DNA from 2 places in the Pantoea sp. Lu_F5_004 genome. Region 2 is predicted to be linked to the other one. Evidence: predicted binding sites of a transcription regulator. Region 2 holds the regulator's gene; the other holds the start of a gene.
What was found. The regulator PurR, encoded in region 2, represses purine synthesis genes. The targets are predictions, from matches to a motif close to CANGCAAACGTTTGCNTG.

Region 1 (4,743 bases), 1.9 Mb from region 2:
AACAGGGTGCCACCCATCCGCTGGCCAGCGCTATCGTGGCGGCCGCGCAGGCGCGTTATCTGGTGATTCCTGACGCGCAGGATCAGCAGGTGCAGGCGGGACGCGGCATCAGCGCGAAAGTCGCTGGCCAGCAGATTCAGCTGCTGACGCCCGGCCATGCGCCCGGTCTGACGCCGCAGCAAAATGCGCAGATAGCGCAACAGGAAGCTGAAGGTGAAACTCTGGTGGTGCTGATGCGCAATGGCGAAGCGCTGGGTGCGCTGGCTCTGCGCGATCAGCTGCGCGACGATGCCGTCGAGGCGTTAAAGGCGCTGAAAAAGCTGGGTATTGAGAGCCTGATGCTGACCGGCGACAATCCGCGCGCTGCGGCGACCATAGCCCGCCAGCTGGATATTGATTATCGCGCCAGTCTGCTGCCCGCCGATAAAGTCGCGGCGATCCGTGAACTGAGTCAGCAACAGCCGCTGGCGATGGTCGGGGATGGCATTAACGACGCGCCAGCAATGAAAGCGGCAACGCTGGGCATTGCGATGGGCAGCGGCACCGATGTGGCGCTGGAAGCGGCCGATGCTGCCCTGACGCGTAATCAGCTCAGCAATCTGGCTCCGATGATTGCGCTGGCACGCCGGACTCGGCGCATCATCCGTCAGAATATCGGTATTGCGCTGGGGCTGAAGGCGATTTTCCTGGTTACAACCCTGCTGGGTCTGACCGGACTCTGGCTGGCGGTGCTGGCGGATTCGGGTGCGACCGCGCTGGTCACCGCCAACGCGCTGAGGTTACTGCGTCGCCGCGCCTGAGCAGGCGGCTTCTGATCAGAAGAGTGAAGTTAACGGCGGCCTGTACGGCTGTCGTTAACCCGCCATGCCTTTGCGGATCAGAAACTGATAGGGCAGCGTGTCGGTTTGCTGCGCCAGCAAGCCATGTTCCATAAAGCGGCAGAAGCCGGGAATATCGCGCGTGGTGGCCGGATCATCGGCGATGATCAGCAACGTTTCGCCATCCTGCAGGCTGCGTACGGTTTTGCGCACCATCATCACCGGCTCCGGGCAACGCAGGCCACGGGCATCCAGCTGATGGTCGGCAGAGGAAAAAGCATCGCTCATAATCAACTCGGTTCAGGTAAGGGGCGCTCATTCTAGCGCGTGCTGGCGGTGAAGCAAGGCGATAACGATTGCGCTAAAATTAACCATTGCATAAAAAGCACAACGCGGTAAGATGCCGCCGCTTTTTGCTCATAAAACTGCCAGGCGCTGCCCGAACGGCGTCCCGCAATGGGTTCCCTCACCCCAACATTAAAAAGGTTGAATATGCTCGCATTTTCTTCGCGTCAGCGCATGCATGCGCTTTTCTGGTTATCGCTGTTTCACCTGCTGGTGATCACTTCAAGTAACTATCTGGTTCAGCTGCCCATTTCAGTGTTTGGCTTCCACACCACCTGGGGTGCATTCAGCTTCCCGTTTATCTTCCTGGCGACCGATCTCACCGTGCGTATTTTTGGCGCACCGCTGGCCCGACGCATTATTCTGGCCGTGATGATCCCGGCGCTGTTTATCTCTTACAGTGTCTCGGCGTTGTTCTATCAGGGTGAATGGCAGGGCTGGCAGGCACTGGAAGTGATGAATCTGTTTGTTGCCCGTATCGCCTGCGCCAGCTTTATGGCTTACGCGCTGGGTCAGATTCTCGACGTTCACGTGTTCAACCGTCTGCGTCGCCTGCCACAGTGGTGGATTGCGCCGGGCTGCGCCATGTTCCTGGGGAATGTCAGCGATACGCTGGCCTTCTTCTTTATCGCCTTCTATAAAAGCCCCGATGCGTTTATGGCGCAGCACTGGGTTGAGATTGCCCTGGTGGATTACAGCTTCAAAGTGCTGATTTGCATGGTCTTCTTCCTGCCCGCCTACGGTGTACTGCTCAACGCAGCGCTGAAGCGTATGGCTGAACGCCAGACCGCCCGCCAGGTAAATTTCGGCTAAGCGCCCATACGGTTTCCACCACTATCCGCTAAGATCTTCTGACAATCATCAGGTTGCGTTTGCAACCTGATTCCTGTTGTATTAATGCCTGACTGGAAACTTAAAAAGGGATTCTGATGCGCAACCTGGTGAAATATGTAGGAATGGGTTTACTGGTACTCGGCTTAGCGGCCTGTGACCAGAAGAAAGATGAAGCGGCGAATGACAACGGCGTCAGCGCCAGTCAGTCGGCGCAAACCGTCACGCTGATGGATGGCAAACTGAGCTTCTCGCTGCCACCAGGCATGTCCGATAAAAGCGGTAAACTGGGTTCGCAGACCACTAACATGCACGTTTATGCTGATGAAACCGGTGCCCGCGCCATTATTGTGATTGCCGGTGACCCGACCAATGATGGTCTGGATGTGCTGTCGCAGCGTATGGAACAGCAGCAGCGTAACCGCGATCCGCAGTTGCAGGTGGTGTCGAACAAATCTGTGACGCTGAAAGATCAGCCCGCGCAGCAGCTGGATACGGTGATTTCTGCCAACAACCAGACATCATGGTCTTCAGTGGTTCTGGCGAAAGTGGATGGCAAACTGGTGACGCTGCAGATTACGCTGCCAGGTGATAATCAGCAGCAGGCACAGAGCGATGCTGACAACATCGTGAAAAGCATTACGCTGAAGTAAAAAAAGGCTGGCTTCCCTGCACGGCGGGGAAGCCAGCCTTCGGTCTGAAGGGCTTTTTATAAGCCTGCATTCTCGCGAATATATTTCCGCGCTTTCACCGCATATTCAAACGGATTGGCCAGTGCCGGATCCTGCTCCGCCTCAACCACCATCCAGCCTTTATAGCCGTAATCATCCAGGATTTTGAACACCGGTCTGAAGTCGATCACGCCATCGCCCGGTACGGTAAAGGTGCCCTTTTTCACTCCTTCCAGGAACGAAAGATGGTTCTCACGTACCTCGGCGACCACCTCATCACGCACATCCTTAAGATGAACGTGGAAGATGCGCGGCAGATATTTCTCCAGTACCGCCAGCATCTTCTGCTGGGAGCCTTCGGAGTAGTAGACGTGGCCGGTGTCATAGAGCAAACCGACCTGCTCGTCGGTCATTTCCATAAACCGGTCAATCTCTTCAGTAGTCTGAATACCGGTGCCCATGTGGTGATGCAGCGTCACGCGCATCCCCTTCTCCGCCGCGATGCGGGCCAGTTCGTTGTAGCCTTCCGCGGTTAACTGCCACTCTTCATCGCTGAAAATGGCTTTCTCTTCAAACACCGCAAGCCCGGTGCCCTGAATACTTTTACTCTGCTCAGAACAGCCAATCACCCGCGCGCCCATCGCATGCAGGAAGTTCATATGCTCGATGAACTGTTCGATGGTTTTCTGTTTGTCGCCGTTGGCGAAAAAGGTGCTGAACCAGGCGTTGCAGATCTCAATGCCGCGAATGTCGAGCATCGGTTTCAGGATCGCCGGATCGCGGGGATATTTGCTGCCTACTTCGCTGCCGGTAAAGCCAGCCAGCGCCATCTCACTGACGGTTTGCTGGAAGGTATTCTCACTGCCGAGATCCGGCATGTCATCGTTGGTCCAGCCGATCGGGGCGATCGCCAGTTTTACATTCTCTTTGTTCATTATCTTATTCCCAGGCGGAGAGCGGCCATGCCGCATAGACAGCTAAATCAGTTATAGAAAGCAGGACGCGGCGGCATCTCTACCGGCTCAATCGCACCACTGTTCTGCGCTTTAATGCAGGCATCGGCGGCGACTGAGGCGGCAAAGCCATCCCAGGCAGAAGGACCGGTCAACTGGCCCGCTTTGATGTCGTTGATAAACGCCTGAAGCTCAACGTCATACGCCTCGATAAAGCGATCTTTCCAGTCCACCAGAATGGTGTTCGACAGGCGGGCCTCTTTGCGCAGCTGCACCGAAGAGGGCTCTGGCAAGCGGGCAATCCCCTCTTCACCCACCACTTCACACTGAATGTCATAGCCGTAAGCGCAGTTAACGAAGATCTCGACGTCAATGCGAACCCCTTTCTGGGTTTCGAATAGCACGATCTGCGGATCTTTCAGCTGACTGTGTGACTTCGAGGTGACGCGCGGGAAGACCACCTGCACCGTTTTATAGTCATCGTTTGTCAGCCAGCGCAGCACATCCAGCTCGTGGATCAGGGTGTTAGTGATCGCCATCGGCGTGGTGTAGTTCTCCGGCACGGTCGGGTTGCGGTGCGCGCAGTGCAGCATCAGCGGCTCACCGATATCGCCATCGGTGATCACTTTTTTCAGTGCACGATAGCCCGCATCGTAGGGACGCATAAAGCCGACCTGCACCAGGCGTTTACCCGCCTGAATCTCTGCATCCACGACCCGGCGGCAGCCCTCAGCGCTCATCGCCAGCGGCTTCTCACAGAACACCGGTTTACCGGCGGCAATCGCCGCTAAGGTGAACTCTTCATGGGTCGGATCCCATGAGGTGACCAGCACCGCATCAACATTCGGAGACTGAATCACGTCGTGTCCATTTTCGAATACCTCCGCCTCAATATTCAGGCGTTGCAGTGCGGCACGCGCGCCTTCGACATTAATGTCAGAGACGGCAACCACCTGTGCACCCTGCAGCACATGGCTGCAGCGGCGAATATGTTCCTGACCAATTGCACCTGTACCGATGACGCCAAGTTTCAAAGTCATAATTACACCTGTGTAGGGTTCGTACGGAGAAGAGCAAAACGGGCCGCGGCACGGCCCTGAAATTAATATTTTCGCGCCTGATCCA
Region 2 (4,743 bases):
CTGCAGAACACGTTTAAAAAAACCAGGATGATTAATATGAATATCCCAGGGACGTGAACCATTAATTTCGATATCCGCTTTTTCCAGCAGTTCATGAACGATGCGATACCAATGGTTTTCTTCGAGGCTCACTTCTTCTGCATAAGATGAACTCATAGATTTTCCACCACCTGTCCAATCTGAACCTGAACAAAGAGTAGCCAATTTATTCAGGCATTGAGAAACGATGCGGATGGCTCCGCAACCGGTTATTTGTGTGATACAGAGGACTGGAACAGCCTGCAGCAGGTCGGGTAAGGTGAGAATAACGCGCGCGAATACCGTCCCGGCAGCAGGGTGCCAATCAGATTATTACGTTATTATATTGTTGATTTATTACAGATTTGTTGACCCGGATGAGTATATGCTCACGCGGGTCAATATTCAATAACTTATTGTTAGGGCGCTAACTAAAAAGTCAGTGTGTCACTGATTATCCTGGCAGGCAGGTTGCGCAGAGGCAACAACAGTTTGTGCGCTTGCGGCACGCTGCATGGCGTAACCCATCAGCGCCAGCACAATTGTCACCGTCATCATCAGTGTAGTGGTAAATAGCGGCTGCGTTAAACCGGCCGATACCGCCAGGCTGGCAGCGAAACAGAGTCCTAACTGCAGTGTATTCTGCAACGCGGCGGCTTTACCGGTAGCTGTCGGGAAGGGCATCAGCGCACTGGACACCACAATCGGATAGATCGCGCCGTTAGCCAGCGCCATACCGCAGAACGGAACCATCAGACTCACCAGCGTGCTGCTGCCAGCAAGCGCAACAGCAAACAGCGCCAGGATGCTCAGGCTGTAGACGCCCAGCAGCCAGGGCAGCAACTGTGCGCCGTTAAAGCGGTTGAGCAGGGTGCGACAGCCGAAACCGCCAATTAAAAAGGCGAGCGTCTGGGGCACATAACTCAGACCGATATCGGCGGGCGACAGACCCAGATCCGCCAGAATAAAGGGCGATCCGGTCAGCCAGGCAAAGAAGCTGGCGGAGCAGGCGGAATAGATCAGCACGTTGCCGCTGTAGACCCGGGATTTAAGCAGCGTGAAAAAGCCCGGCTGCGCACCTTTTTCTCCCGCTGCCTTGCGCACGGTGGGCAGACGCAGCGTGGTCAGAATCAACGCCACCGCAATCAGGGTCAGCACCAGGAAAATCGAACGCCAGTGGAAGTGGCCGATCAGCCAGGCACCCAGCAGCGGAGCCAGCGCCGGAGAGAGCGCAACCAGCGGCATAATGGTGGCAAAGACTTTGTTAGCGCGTGCTGCAGGATAGCGATCCACCACCAGCGCCTGCCAGCTTACGGCAGCGGCACAGACACCAATCGCCTGGACAAAACGCAGCGCCAGCATCAGATAGATATCATTCACCCACAGCATGCCTGCGCAGCCAGCGCCAAACATGGCCAGTCCGGCCAGCAGCACCGGTTTACGGCCGATGCGATCGGAAAGCGGTCCCCAGAAGAGCTGACCCACGGCGAAGCCGCCCAGGAAGAGACTCATACTGGCGCTGATCAGACCGGGTGAAGTGTTAAAGGTTTGCTGCATCGCACCAAAGGCGGGCAGGTACATATCAGTGGCTAAAAAGCCCAGCATGCTCAGCAGGGCAAGGTAGGGCATAAACCCTTTATTCGACAGCATCTGATTCTCATTTTTGCAGGATAAACGCGGCAGAGTGTAAAAGGTGCGTTTGCTGCTGTGAAACGGTAATATTTGCCGATTGCTGTTAAAATTTTTGAAGGAAAATTATGTGGTCAGAATATGCATTAGAGGTGGTTGACGCTGTCGCCCGTGGAGGGAGCTTCAGCGCCGCCGCGCAGGAGTTACATCGTGTGCCCTCTGCCATCAGCTATACGGTGCGTCAGCTGGAAAACTGGCTGGCGGTACCGCTGTTTGAACGGCAGCATCGCGAAGTGGTTCTGACCCCGGCGGGTGAGCATTTTGTCCGGGAAGGACGCAGCGTCATCAAAAAAATGCTTGCCACCCGGCGACAGTGTCAGCAGCTGGCTAACGGCTGGCGCGGCCAGCTAAGCATAGCCGTTGACCGTATCGCTAAACCTCAGCGCACCCGACAACTGGTCAAAGATTTCTATCGCCACTTTCCCGATATGGAGCTGATCATCAGCTATGAAGTCTTTAACGGCGTCTGGGATGCGCTGGCCGATGGCCGGGTGGAAGTGGCGATTGGTGCCACGCAGGCAATACCGGTGGGCGGACGCTTTGCTTTCCGGGATATGGGCACGCTTAACTGGCGCTGCGTGGTTGCGCCCGACCATCCTCTGACACAGGCGAGCCAGATAGATGATGACACGCTGCGTAGCTGGCCGTCCCTGGTGCTGGAAGATACTTCACGCGCACTGCCGCGTCGTATGACATGGACGCTGGATAACCAGCGCAGGCTGGTGGTGCCGGAGTGGCAAACCGGGCTGGAGTGCGTGCAGGCGGGATTGTGTGTGGCGATGGTGCCGGGCCATCTGGCCAGGCCACTGCTCGACAGTGGCGAGCTGGTTGAACTGACGCTGCCGGTGGCGTTTCCGGACAGCCCATGCTGCGTCAGCTGGGCAGAGGATCGCGCATCACCGGCGACAGGCTGGTTGCTCAGCTATCTGGGTGATGCGCAAACGCTTAATCAGGAGTGGTTAAGCGAGCATTAACGGCGATAGTCGCGGAATGGGCCATCGGCCACGGAACGGCGCTCAATCAGCGTCGGATGGACCTCAATCGTTTGTGACACTTCGCGCTTACTGGTAATGCGGTCCAGCAGCATTTCCAGCGCTTTCTCACCCAGCTGGGCTTTAGGCTGATGCACCGTGGTCAGGGCCGGTGCAAAATAACGGGCGTTGCGCACATTGTCATAGCCGATCACCGAAATATCCTGGGGGACGCGCAAACCCATCTCGTCGGCGGCGCAAATCGCGCCCATCGCCATGATGTCACCGCCACAGAAAACCGCCGTCGGACGCTGCTTCTGCGACAGGATCTGCTGCATCGCCTGATAGCCTGACTCCGGCTCAAAGTCACCCTGCACAATCCACTCGGCGCGTGGCTGAATACCCGCTTCTTCCATCGCCTTCAGGAAACCAGCATGACGTCCGCCACCGGTGTTACGCTCCATCTGACCGGGGATAGCACCAATATCCCGGTGTCCGCGTTCAATCAGATAGCGTCCCGCCAGATAGCCGCCCTGGAAAGCATTATCCAGTACCGTGTCGGTGAAGTCGGCGCGCGACTCGCCCCAGTCCATTACCACCATCGGGATATTGCGATTCTCTTCCAGCATCTGCAGCAGATCGTCCGGATATTCAGAGCACATCACCAGCAGCCCATCGACGCGTTTCTGCGCCATCATGCTGAGATAGGCGCGCTGTTTTTGCAGATCGTTATGCGCATTACCCAGAATCAGCGTATAGCCTTTGTCAAAACAGTGATTTTCAACCGCTTCGATAATTTCAGCGAAATAGGGCGCTTCGCTGGAGGTGGCAAGCAGGCCCAGTGTCTTGGTGTGGTTCACTTTCAGGCTGCGCGCCACGGCGCTCGGCGAGTAGTGCAGTTCTTTAATCGCCTGCCAGACCGCGTTGCGCGTCTCTTCAGCCACAAAGCGGGTTTTATTGATGACGTGCGAAACGGTGGTCGTTGAGACGCCAGCGCGTTTCGCCACATCTTTAATTGTTGCCATGAAAATCGGACTCCAGTGCTTATCTAACTCTATGATAAGCGTAGTGTTAAACGTTTGCGTCTGCTCAGGGTTTTTTCCGCAAAAATGCAGCTTTCCTGGCCAGTAAACAGGCCGCTGGCGTAATAAAAACGCCTGAAAACGTGCGCAAACGGAATCAGGGTTGCGCGCGTTGCGCAACAAAGGCGGGATTCTAACAAGGCTGAACGGATAAAACGAGATTTTTACCGGGCCCTGTGGGAAAATGCGATACCCCTGCTAATTGTGTGACTAAGGAGGAAGCAATGAGTACCGATCTTAAACTGGCTTTAATGACCACCGCGGGCTGTCTGCTGATGATTGTGGCCTTTAGTTTTACCGCTATTCTGCACTAATAAAAAAAGCCGGGATTATCCCGGCTCTCTTCTGGTTGTTCCGCTGCTCAGCGTATGGTTTTCGGCGTCATCACCCGACGGGCACCAATATAGTGGCGCTGCCAGTAATCTTCTCCTAACGCGCTGATCTGAATATCTTTGCCGGTGCGTGGCGACTGGATAAACTTGCCATCACCCAGGTAAACGCCGACATGGTCCGCAGTACCGCGTCCATTGATACGGAAGAAGACCAGATCGCCTTTCTCCAGCGACTCACGCTTGATCGGCGCGGCGTCACGCAGGTGGTACATCTCGTTAGCGGTACGTGGGATTTTAAACTTCACCAGATCTTTATAGGCGTACCAGACCAGGCCGCTGCAATCGAAACCGGTATGGGGAGAGGTACCGCCCCACTGATAGGGTTTACCCAACTGACCCATCAGCTTGGTCATCGCGGTTTCGCGGGCCTTCTGATAGCGCTGACGGTGAGATTTGCTCATCTTAATCGTGCCGGTCTCGCTGGTGGTGACCTCAGCGGTTTTCAGCAGGCGCTGATGACCATAACGTTTTTTCTCTTTGTTCTTACTGAGACGGGCGGTTTTTAGCGAGGTCTTCTTAGCAGGCGTCTGTTTCGCGGTGAGTTCGACTTTTTTCAGTTTTTTTGTTTTTAATTTTTGAACCGGGCTGAGG

Region 1: the regulator PurR is predicted to act here: its motif matches at 1,269-1,286, upstream of ACR8BN_RS01595 (7-cyano-7-deazaguanine/7-aminomethyl-7-deazaguanine transporter).

The regions. Positions count from the first base shown of each region.
Region 1 is NZ_CP194946.1:344,066-348,808, reverse strand. It holds gene ACR8BN_RS01605 (zinc/cadmium/mercury/lead-transporting ATPase) at 1-800, shown strand, start outside; gene tusA (sulfurtransferase TusA) at 855-1,106, opposite strand; gene ACR8BN_RS01595 (7-cyano-7-deazaguanine/7-aminomethyl-7-deazaguanine transporter) at 1,311-1,976, shown strand; gene ACR8BN_RS01590 (DcrB family lipoprotein) at 2,093-2,647, shown strand; gene iolE (myo-inosose-2 dehydratase) at 2,704-3,600, opposite strand; gene ACR8BN_RS01580 (Gfo/Idh/MocA family protein) at 3,648-4,658, opposite strand; gene iolD (3D-(3,5/4)-trihydroxycyclohexane-1,2-dione acylhydrolase (decyclizing)) at 4,721-4,743, opposite strand, start outside.
Region 2 is NZ_CP194946.1:2,290,755-2,295,497, reverse strand. It holds gene cfa (cyclopropane fatty acyl phospholipid synthase) at 1-156, opposite strand, end outside; gene punC (purine nucleoside transporter PunC) at 466-1,668, opposite strand; gene punR (DNA-binding transcriptional activator PunR) at 1,776-2,681, shown strand; gene purR (HTH-type transcriptional repressor PurR) at 2,678-3,703, opposite strand; gene ACR8BN_RS10620 (YnhF family membrane protein) at 3,985-4,074, shown strand; gene ACR8BN_RS10615 (C40 family peptidase) at 4,122-4,743, opposite strand, start outside.